DNA from 3 places in the Streptomyces canus genome. Region 3 is predicted to be linked to each of the others. Evidence: riboswitches for the same ligand, from Rfam matches in the RefSeq annotation. Region 3 holds a riboswitch; each other region holds the start of a gene.
The links. A riboswitch is a leader RNA that binds a small molecule or an ion and turns the genes downstream of it on or off. The one in region 3 is predicted to bind cyclic di-AMP.
Positions count from the first base shown of each region.

Region 1: another riboswitch for cyclic di-AMP. It lies ahead of OG841_RS19320 (hypothetical protein); the one in region 3 lies ahead of OG841_RS13030 (M23 family metallopeptidase).
Region 2: another riboswitch for cyclic di-AMP. It lies ahead of OG841_RS18525 (C40 family peptidase); the one in region 3 lies ahead of OG841_RS13030 (M23 family metallopeptidase).

Region 1 is NZ_CP107989.1:4,305,141-4,308,406, forward strand. Features, by position in the region: gene OG841_RS19310 (TRADD-N-associated membrane domain-containing protein) at 1-585, shown strand, start outside; gene OG841_RS19315 (hypothetical protein) at 851-1,108, shown strand; cyclic di-AMP (ydaO/yuaA leader) riboswitch at 1,454-1,641, shown strand; gene OG841_RS19320 (hypothetical protein) at 1,649-1,888, shown strand; gene OG841_RS19325 (hypothetical protein) at 2,200-2,715, shown strand; gene OG841_RS19330 (hypothetical protein) at 3,020-3,166, shown strand.
Region 2 is NZ_CP107989.1:4,141,253-4,144,518, reverse strand. Features, by position in the region: gene OG841_RS18530 (tellurite resistance/C4-dicarboxylate transporter family protein) at 1-421, opposite strand, end outside; gene OG841_RS18525 (C40 family peptidase) at 541-1,674, opposite strand; cyclic di-AMP (ydaO/yuaA leader) riboswitch at 1,683-1,850, opposite strand; gene OG841_RS18520 (hypothetical protein) at 2,007-2,381, shown strand; gene pcrA (DNA helicase PcrA) at 2,445-3,266, shown strand, end outside.
Region 3 is NZ_CP107989.1:2,932,246-2,935,511, reverse strand. Features, by position in the region: gene OG841_RS13040 (M16 family metallopeptidase) at 1-69, shown strand, start outside; gene OG841_RS13035 (M16 family metallopeptidase) at 66-1,454, shown strand; cyclic di-AMP (ydaO/yuaA leader) riboswitch at 1,646-1,812, shown strand; gene OG841_RS13030 (M23 family metallopeptidase) at 1,826-2,578, shown strand; gene OG841_RS13025 (GntR family transcriptional regulator) at 2,768-3,266, shown strand, end outside.

The DNA of each region.
Region 1 (3,266 bases), 1.4 Mb from region 3:
AATCGGAACGTCACTTTTGCGCAGCGCCTTGCGGAAGAGCGGGAACTCCACGCGCAGGCAATGGAGAAGCTGAAACAGGCCAGCGAGCTCGCTACGCTCATGCAGCTGAACCAAGACCAGATCGACACCTACCACCGCATCGTCACCGACCAGGCCGACAAATCTTTCAAGTCGTCCCGCATCGCGATGGGCGTCGGCATGATCCTCTTGGTCGGTGCTGCCGTCGCAGGCGCATGGGTGCCGTTCGAGCAGGTTCGCTGGTTCATCGGTGCGATCGCGACGCTCAGCACCCTTCTGTCGGGCTACCTCAACCGGACCTACTTGACCCTGTACAAGGAATCGATCGGCCAGTTGAACCGGTATTTCGACCAACCAGTATTGAACGGCTACCACCTTGCCGCTGAACGCATCGCCGGAAAGCTCGGGGAACAGCACCAGGACGAGGTGCGGAAGCAGATCATCAGCGAAATCCTCGCCAGCGGTCCCCATCGCGTGGGCGCCGTGGAAGCACCGAAGGAAACCAAGCCAAAGAAGCGGACGCCGAAGAAACAGACCAGCTCCCTGAACGGCACCCCGCAGACGTAGTTGGTCACCATTTCATCGAAGGAGGTGGCTCCGACGTTCGGGGAGCCGGCCCCGGGGGTGCCGCCGTCGGCCCTCCGTCGCCGGGTGCCGTACGGTCTCCTCTTCACCGCCTGCTCCCGCTGGCGCCGCGACAGACTCACGACCACTCGCGCCGCGTACTCAGTGACAGAGGCCTGTAAGCCCTTGGCCGTGCCGCCCCCTTCCCTCGCAGGGGTCGAGTTCGCGACGGTGGCGGCGCGATCCTCATCCGTGGAAGTGTGACGCGATGACGACGAGCGACTACGACCGCATCCGACTCGGCATCGAGGCGATGACCGCCTATGTGTCCGGCAATGACCTGATGATCAAGTACATGGCGGACCGCCGCACCACAGACGGGAATCTGGACCAGGTTGCCGACGGTTCGACGGCTCTGTGCGCGCTGCTGCTTAAACAGTTGGCCCACATGACTGGTAAGTCCGAGCCGCAGATCCTCCAGGAGCTCGCCCGCGGCCTCAACCGCACGGAGCAGCGCGGCCAGTGACTGTACTTTTTGTACGTTTTTTACAACCTGTTGCCCGCATGTCGAATGGAAATTTGCATCAAGGTGCACCACCTCCATGCCCGTCTCGCCAGGCCGGTTAGACCACCTTGACCTCGATGCGCCCGCGGAACGCGCCTCTTTCACGCCTCCACGCCTGACGGAACGTCAACCCCCGTTTGACCAGGGAGGATTGATCATTTTCCACAATCGAACGGGTTAGTGGTGACCATCCCCACAAACGTCCGGTTCCGTTGGGACTTTTGGGGTGGCGTGCGTCACGATCTCTTCCACGACAAGCCCCCGTCACCGGCGGCGGGGCCATCTGAGCGGACGCCGAGTCCTGCCGCTGCCCGGATGCTCTGTCGACAGGAGTGGATCGGCAGGAGTGGAGGACCCAGGCACGACGGGTCGCCGGGACGGTCACGCCATGACCGGGCCGAGCAGCCCTTGGGGTGAAGCCGCGTCAGCGGCCGGGCAACTTTGTCAGCCCGAATCCGACAGGTCATCCTTCACAGGCGGCTGACGAAGGCAGAGCGAGCCATGACGGCAACGCAGAACAACCCGCAACTCTCGGGGTCCGGGGACGAGCCCCCGAGGAACAGGAAGACTGAAGCCGTGATCACGATACTGGTCGCGATCATCGGCGGATGCTTCGCGGGCATCCTCCGTCGAACGATGGAGGGGGTCTCGTACTACGAGGCCATCAGCACAGGGGCTCTAGCTGCACTCGGGCTGGGCAGCTTCATCTTCGTGGCCTTGACCTACGTCAACAGGTCTTGACCGAGAGTACGTCGGCGGTCGGCTAACCTCCACCACCCACCGGAGGCGCCAACGGGAAGGTCTGAGCTTCACGGTGATCCCGTAGGAGACGCGGACAAGGCGGGAGGCGTCCTGGCATCCAGACCAGGACCCCTCTCTTTGTGATCCAAGACCGGTGCGCTCCATGCACTGCCCGCCCGGACCGTAGGCCGGCTACTCGCGCACGCTCTTGTGGTGGCCGATATCGGGGCGTACCTTCACAGAGCCGCCTTATCGGGGCGGTGGCGCCATCCGTCGGGGATTGCGCCTGCTACGTCCGATCGGCGGACACCATGCCTCTCAGTAAGCTTGCGCGCGATTTCGCCCGCGAGATCAACAATCACGACTGGTCCGACGCGCCCTACCGGCGCGACCGCGCGGGCCACAGCCGCACCGGCGACACCAATCGGGGGGACCGCGTCCTCACCGAGAAGGAAACGAACGCCGTCCGCACCAACGCGATGTGGGTGGCCGCGCAGGTCCTCGGCTACTACGACCCCAACTTCAGCGTCTACGAGTTCGCCGAGGCGTGCGGCGTCGACACCCTTACGCGCAGGGGCGACAGGGACGGCACCATCCTGGCCGGCGTACGACACGACGGGTACGGCCGCTACATGCGCCCCGGCACGTGGGAAGTCGACCCCGAGTTCATTACCACGGATGCGAGCGACTTCTACCACGCCAACACCGACTGCGACTGGTTCCAGCGCGGTTACCGCGGCGGGAAGTTGCTGACTTTCCCGGTTGACGGCGGGGTGCCCGCGAGGTGGCAGCCGTGCGCCCACTGCATCGCAGAGGACCCAGCCTGACGTCAGTAGGCCCCTCCGCGCCTGCTGATCACGGGGCCGCCCCGCCCCCCTTCCCGAGGGCAGGGCGGCTTCGGACTTCCTGGCGTGCAGTTGCCAGGTCGAGACCACGTTAGGCAACTACGGCTGAGCGAAATGGCCAACTGCGGTCATGCGCGGCTAATGGGGCGATGAGGGGGTAGCGCGCACAACTGCGTCGACCCCACGGAAACTTTACTCAGTCGCACGTCACCCTCACCGACGAGACCGACGGCACCCTGTTGACGAGCTGGCCGGAAGGGCCGCAGCCGCCTCCCATGCTGACCGCATGAGCAACGAGCACAGCGACATCGACGCGACCGCCAAGCCGGGCGAGAGCGAGACCGACGAGCAGGCCGTCGGCAACGAGCCCATCGCGCCGATCACCTCCGACTGGGCTCCCGAGGTCGGCGAGTACCGGATGGCCACCGCCTGACGTCCGCTAGTCGGCGGCCGCTGACTCGGCGTGCCATGCGGCCCGCGGGGCCGGAAGCGGGGGACCACCATGCGCGGCTGCGGGGCCCGTGTGCTTACTC
Region 2 (3,266 bases), 1.2 Mb from region 3:
CCACACAGCCGAGGAACACCCCGCCGGGCATCCGCCGCTTCCCGTGCTTGACGACGAGCATGATCAGTACCGGCCACAGCAGCGCGGACAGTGCCAGCAGCGCCTCGGCGAGGGTGTGACGGCCGAGCTCGGAGAAGCGGGTGCCGAGGACGGTGGTCGCCGCCACGGCCGTCAGGGCGCCCGGTGTCCCGGCGTCCGCGAACCATCGCGCGCGCTCCCGCAGCAGGCGTACGGCGACATCGGCGGCCAGCCCCAGCCAGGCCGCACAACCGATCACCAGGGCGACCCGGGACAGCGTCTCGTGGTCGGCCAGATGCAGCCCGACCGACACGATGCCGGTCGCCATCACGGCGGCCCCGGCCGCGGGCGGGCGCCGCGTCCACCAGACGCGCAGGGGAGAGTGCGGGGAGGTACCGGACATGTGCCGATGCTAGGAAGCTCCGCCTGCCGATCCGGAGGGGCGCGCACGCGCGCGTGCGGAAATCGCGGAAATACGCGCGGGCGAAGGAGTCCCGCCCGCGCGCTGGTGACCGGCGGTGCCTAGGCGGGGCGCACCACGCTGTGGATCGCCGACTCGCCGTCGTAGTAGATCGACTCCTCGCGGACGTACGCGCCCGGCTTGGGGGCGTGGATCATCATGCCGTTGCCGATGTAGAGGCCGACGTGGCTGATGTCGTCGTAGAAGAAGACCAGGTCACCGGGCTGGGCGTCGGCGAGGGAGACCGTGGTGCCGGCGTTGACCTGGTCGTAGGTGACGCGGGGGAGGTCGACTCCGGCGGCCTTCCAGGCGGCCTGGGTGAGGCCTGAGCAGTCGTAGGAGTCGGGCCCGGTGGCACCCCAGACGTACGGCTTGCCGATCTGCGCGCGGACGAAGGCGAGGGCCTTGGCGGCCTTGGTGGCGTACGAGGAGTCGGTCGCCGTCGACGTGCTCTCCTGTGGGGCGGTGGCCTCCTGCGCGGCCTTCTCCGCGGCCGCCTGCTGCCGCGCCAGCTCGGCGGCCTTGCGGGCCGCCGCCTCCTGCTTCTGCTTCTCGAGCGCCGCGAGCCGCGCCTTCTCCTGGGCCGTCAGCTCCGACAGCATCTCGCGAGCGTCGGCGAGCTTCTTCTGGACGGTCGCCTTGGCCGTCTTCAGGTCGCTCTGCGTCTCGGTGAGCGTCTGAAGGCTCTGGGAGGCCTCCTGACGCTTCTTCATCGTCGCGGACTGCTCGGAGACGTAGTCGTCGACCGCGCCCTTCTGGCGGTTCGTCAGACGCCCCATCAACTGCGTCTGGTCGAAGTAGTCCTGAGGGGTGTCGGCGAGCAGGAAGGTGGCCGTGTCGGGGGCCGCGGCGCCGGTGCGGTACTGGGCGGCGGCGAAGGAACCGAGCTCCTCCCGCGCCTCGTTGAGCTTCTCGGTGCGCCGGGCGACGTCGTCGAGCAGCGTGTCGACCTGCTTGCGCTGCGTGGCCGTCTTCTCCTTGGCCGCGTTGTAGTTGTCGGTCGCCGACTCGGCCTGGCGGTAGAGGTCGTCGACCTTCTTCTCCACCTCTTCGAGACTCGGCTTGTCATCGGCCGGCGCGGCGTTCGCCGACTGGGACAGCAGGGCCACGGAGGTGAGGGCGGCCGTCGCGAGGGCCGGGGTCCGTATGCCTGCTACGCGCGTACCCACGGGACGCGACTTGCGGTGCGACGCCAAGGGAGGCGACTCCTTCCGTGCTCCGCCTGCCGAGTTAGCTGTCGGGTTCGGGCGAGATGCTTCGGAAGGTTTGCCCTACGGCGCTCCCTGAGCGGGAGTCGGCCGATTCACCCCAAGTTCGGTGGGTCCCCGGCTCCGGGCGCGCGGCGGCGCTGCGGACTCGGCGGAGGCCGTGCGGCCCGGCGACGTTCGCCGGTGGGGGTCGTACGGCCTGCCCGAACGGTAGCCAACGGGTGTGGCCCCTGTGAAGGTTGATGTTCGATATGCCCGATACATTTTCGTGACCTTGGCCTCATGCGTCGCTCCGCGTGGCCGATCCGGAGTGATCTGCCATGGCTTGGGCGTATTTTCTTCGGAGTGGCATTGCCCACCCGTGTCGCGGCGTCGCCGAGGCGGGCCGGACCAGCCGGACCTGCGTCGGACTCCGCTCTGCCGTCACCAAGATCTACCGGGTCGGGGCGCGTGGAAGCACCGCCGGTTGGTGCAGGGGCTCCCCTCGGGCGCTGTACGGCGAGGCCTGGGGTGTCGAGACCTACGCCCTGCCGGAGGCCGGAGGCCGGGGTGCGGGGTGTCGGCAGGCTGCTGCGCGTCGGCCCCTGGACCGGCCCGACGCCGGCGAGATGCACGTCAGCGGGCTCCTCGCCGACGTCACGACCAAGGGCGGGCAGGCGCCTGGCGGCCAGGTCTGGAAGATCATCGGGCTCTGATCCGAGTGGATGTTCTCGGGGCGGCGGCGGGGTGTCAGTGGGGCACCCTAGACTCGGAGAGCGATGAGCAGCCTCTTTGACGACAGCTTCCTGGCGGACCTCCAGGCCCCTAGGGCCCATGGGGAAGAACCGCCGCCGCCCGAGGACGAGCACGTACCGGAACCCGTTCCGGACGATCTGTTCGGTGGGAAGTTCGACGTGCCCCCGGACCGGGACCCGTACTACCGCGACGGTGCCCCCCGCCCGGTGGTGGACCCGGCCGCGCTCCTGGACGGGCTGAACGAGAACCAGCGCGCGGCCGTGGTGCACTCCGGCACCCCGCTGCTCATCGTGGCCGGCGCCGGCTCCGGCAAGACCCGGGTGCTCACCCACCGCATCGCCCATCTCCTCGGCGAGCGCCACGTCCACCCGGGTCAGATCCTCGCGATCACCTTCACCAACAAGGCCGCGGGCGAGATGAAGGAGCGCGTCGAGCAGCTCGTCGGTCCGCGCGCGAACGCGATGTGGGTGATGACCTTCCACAGCGCGTGCGTGCGGATCCTGCGGAGGGAGTCGAAGAAGCTCGGGTTCACCTCCTCCTTCTCGATCTACGACGCCGCCGACTCCAAGCGGCTCATGGCCCTGGTCTGCCGCGACCTGGACCTCGATCCCAAGCGGTTCCCGCCGAAGTCCTTCAGCGCCAAGATCAGCAACCTGAAGAACGAGCTGATCGACGAGGAGGACTTCGCCGCCCAGGCCACCGACGGCTTCGAGAAGACCCTCGCCCAGGCCTACGCCATGTACCAGTCGCGGCTGCGCGAGGCGAACGCCCTCGACTTCGACGACCTGATCATGACCACGGTCAACCTGCTCCGGGCGTTCCCCGATGTCGCCGAGCACTACCGC
Region 3 (3,266 bases):
GGCGCCGAAGACCCGGAGTCCGCGGCCGCCGTGGAAGCCACCGACGAGAACGAGGAGGCGGCCAAGTGACCGAGCTCGCCGCGATGGAATTCCACCCGCAGCCGCAGGCGGGCGAGCCCAAGGTCTGGGCCTTCCCCGCCCCCGAGCGCGGGACGCTCGACAACGGCCTCACCCTCCTGCGCTGCCACCGCCCCGGCCAGCAGGTCGTCGCCGTCGAGGTGCTCCTGGACGCACCCCTGGACGCCGAGCCGACCGGCCTGGACGGCGTCGCCACGATCATGGCGCGCGCCTTCTCCGAAGGCACCGACAAGCACTCCGCCGAGGAGTTCGCCGCCGAGCTGGAGCGCTGCGGCGCCACCCTCGACGCGCACGCCGACCACCCGGGCGTCCGCCTCAGCCTCGAAGTGCCGGCCTCCCGCCTCGCCAAGGCGCTCGGTCTGCTGGCCGACGCCCTCAGGGCGCCCGCGTTCGCGGACAGCGAGGTCGAGCGGCTCGTCCGCAACCGCCTGGACGAGATCCCGCACGAGCTGGCCAACCCGTCCCGCCGCGCCGCCAAGGAGCTCTCCAGGGAGCTGTTCCCGGCCGACTCGCGCATGTCGCGCCCGCGCCAGGGCACCGAGGAGACGGTCGAGAACATCGACTCCGCGGCCGTGCGCGGCTTCTACGAGAAGCACGTGCGCCCCGCCACCGCGACCGCCGTGGTGGTCGGCGACCTCACCGGCATCGACCTTGACGCCCTGCTCGGCGACACCCTCGGTTCCTGGACCGGCTCCACGGGCCGGCCGCGGCCGGTGCCGCCGGTGACCGCCGACGACACCGGCCGGGTCGTCATCGTGGACCGCCCCGGCGCCGTCCAGACGCAGCTGCTGATCGGCCGCATCGGCGCCGATCGCCACGCACGCGTGTGGCCCGCGCAGGTGCTCGGCACGTACTGCCTCGGCGGCACCCTCACCTCCCGCCTGGACCGCGTCCTGCGCGAGGAGAAGGGCTACACCTACGGTGTGCGCTCGTTCGGTCAGGTCCTCAGGTCCGCCCCGGACGGTTCGGGCGCCGCGATGCTCGCCATCAGCGGCTCCGTCGACACCCCGAACACCCTTCCCGCCCTGGACGACCTGTGGAAGGTGCTGCGCACGCTCGCCGAAGGCGGTCTCACCGACGCCGAGCGCGATGTCGCCGTACAGAACCTCGTCGGTGTGGCGCCGCTCAAGTACGAGACCGCGGCGGCCGTGGCGAGCACGCTGGCCGACCAGGTCGAGCAGCACCTGCCGGACGACTACCAGGCGACTCTGTACCAGCAGCTCGCCGCGACCGGCACCGTCGAGGCCACCGCGGCCGTCGTGAACGCCTTCCCGGTGGACCGGCTGGTGACGGTCCTGGTCGGCGACGCGGCCGCCATCAAGGAGCCCGTCGAGGCCCTCGGTATCGGCGAAGTCAAGGTCGTCACGGCCGAGTAGAGGAATCCGACCTCGGGGGCCCTGGTGACGCATGCGTCACCAGGGCCCTCAGATGTCCGAATTGGGCAGGAGGTTGCCTGTCTGCCCTGTGGGATGCGCTACAAACGCCGTGATCCGTTTGGGGATTGAATGTGGCCCCGCTTAGCGTCCTCTGGGCTGTCCGTCAGGCACTGCGCCGCGCCCGCGGCACCGGACAGTCATCGCCGAGTCCCCGCATGGCGCGAGCCAGGGGAGCCGGGGACCCACATCACGTGTCCCTGGGGTGAATCGGACGCCCGCGCGAGCCGCGAGGGAGTCCGTAGGAGACCTTCCTGCTCCGAACCCGTCAGCTAACCCGGTAGGCGAGAAGGAAGGAAAGGACCAGCCACCACATGGCGTTCACCTGCGCCACCGGGAAGCACCGTCGTCCCAGCCGCATGAAGCGCACCACCGCCCGCGCGGCGGGCGTCGCGGCCCTCGCCACCACCGGCGTCATCGGCACCATCGCCGCCCCCGCACTCGCCGCCGACAACTCTGTCGAGCAGACCGGCCTCATGCCCGTCGTCAGCGTCGGCGACTCCCTCGCCGACCAGCTCGACGCCCAGGCCGCCGCCCAGGCGCAGGCCGCCGCGCAGAAGAAGGCGGCGGCGGAGGCCAAGAGGAAGGCCGAGGCCCGGGCCAAGGAGGAGCGCGAGGCCAAGGAGCGAGCCGCCCGTGCGGCCGAGCGCAAGCGCCTCAACAGCTTCGTCGTCCCGATCTCCGGCTCCTACATCTCGACCGGCTACAAGACCGGCGGCTCCCTGTGGTCGTCCGGCAGCCACACCGGTGTCGACTTCCACGCCGCGAGCGGCACCTCCGTCCACGCGGTCGGCCGCGGCACGGTCGTTGAGGCCGGCTGGGGCGGGTCGTACGGCAACGAGATCGTGATCAGGATGGCCGACGGCACGTACACCCAGTACGGCCACCTGTCGTCCATCGGCGTCTCGGTCGGCCAGTCGGTCACCCCGGGCCAGCAGATCGGAGTGTCCGGCGCGACCGGCAACGTCACCGGCCCGCACCTGCACTTCGAGGCGCGCACGACCGCCGAGTACGGCTCGGACATCGACCCCGTCGCCTACCTGCGCTCGCACGGTGTGAACGTCTGACGACCCACCGCGCGATCTCCGCGAGGCCCCGGCTCCCCCGAGCCGGGGTTTCGTCGTTTCCGCGGCCCCGTTGTCCAAAAAATATCCCCGGATTCCGGTCCGCCGTCGGAAATTCCCGTTCATTGCAATAGAGTCACTGAACACACGTCAATCGGCGACGTTTCACGGGGATTAAGACGGAGGTCGGACATGCGTATTCCGGCGCACTCGGTATGCACGGCGATCCGGGACGACATCGTCGCCGGTGTCTACGAGCGCGGCAGCCGGCTCACCGAGGAACTGCTCGCCCGCCGCTACGGCGTCTCCCGTGTCCCGGTCCGGGAAGCCCTGCGCACGCTGGAGGCCGAGGGCTTCGTGGTGACGCGGCGGCACGCGGGCGCGTGCGTGGCCGAACCGACCGAGCAGGAGGGTTCCGACCTCCTGGAGATGCGGATGCTCCTCGAGCCGCTCGGCGCCTCCCGGGCCGCCCAGCGCCGCACCGAGGCCCATCTGAAGGTGCTGCGCGGCCTGGTCAGGCTGGGCCAGGAGCGGGCCAGGCGGGGCAACAGCGAGGATCTGCGCTCCCTGGGGGGCTGGTTCCACGAGACGCTCGCCCAGGCCTCCGGAAGTCCCGCGCTGACCTCGATGCTGACCCAGCTGCGGCACAAGATCGCCTGGATGTACGTCGTGGACGCGCCGGCCAACCCCG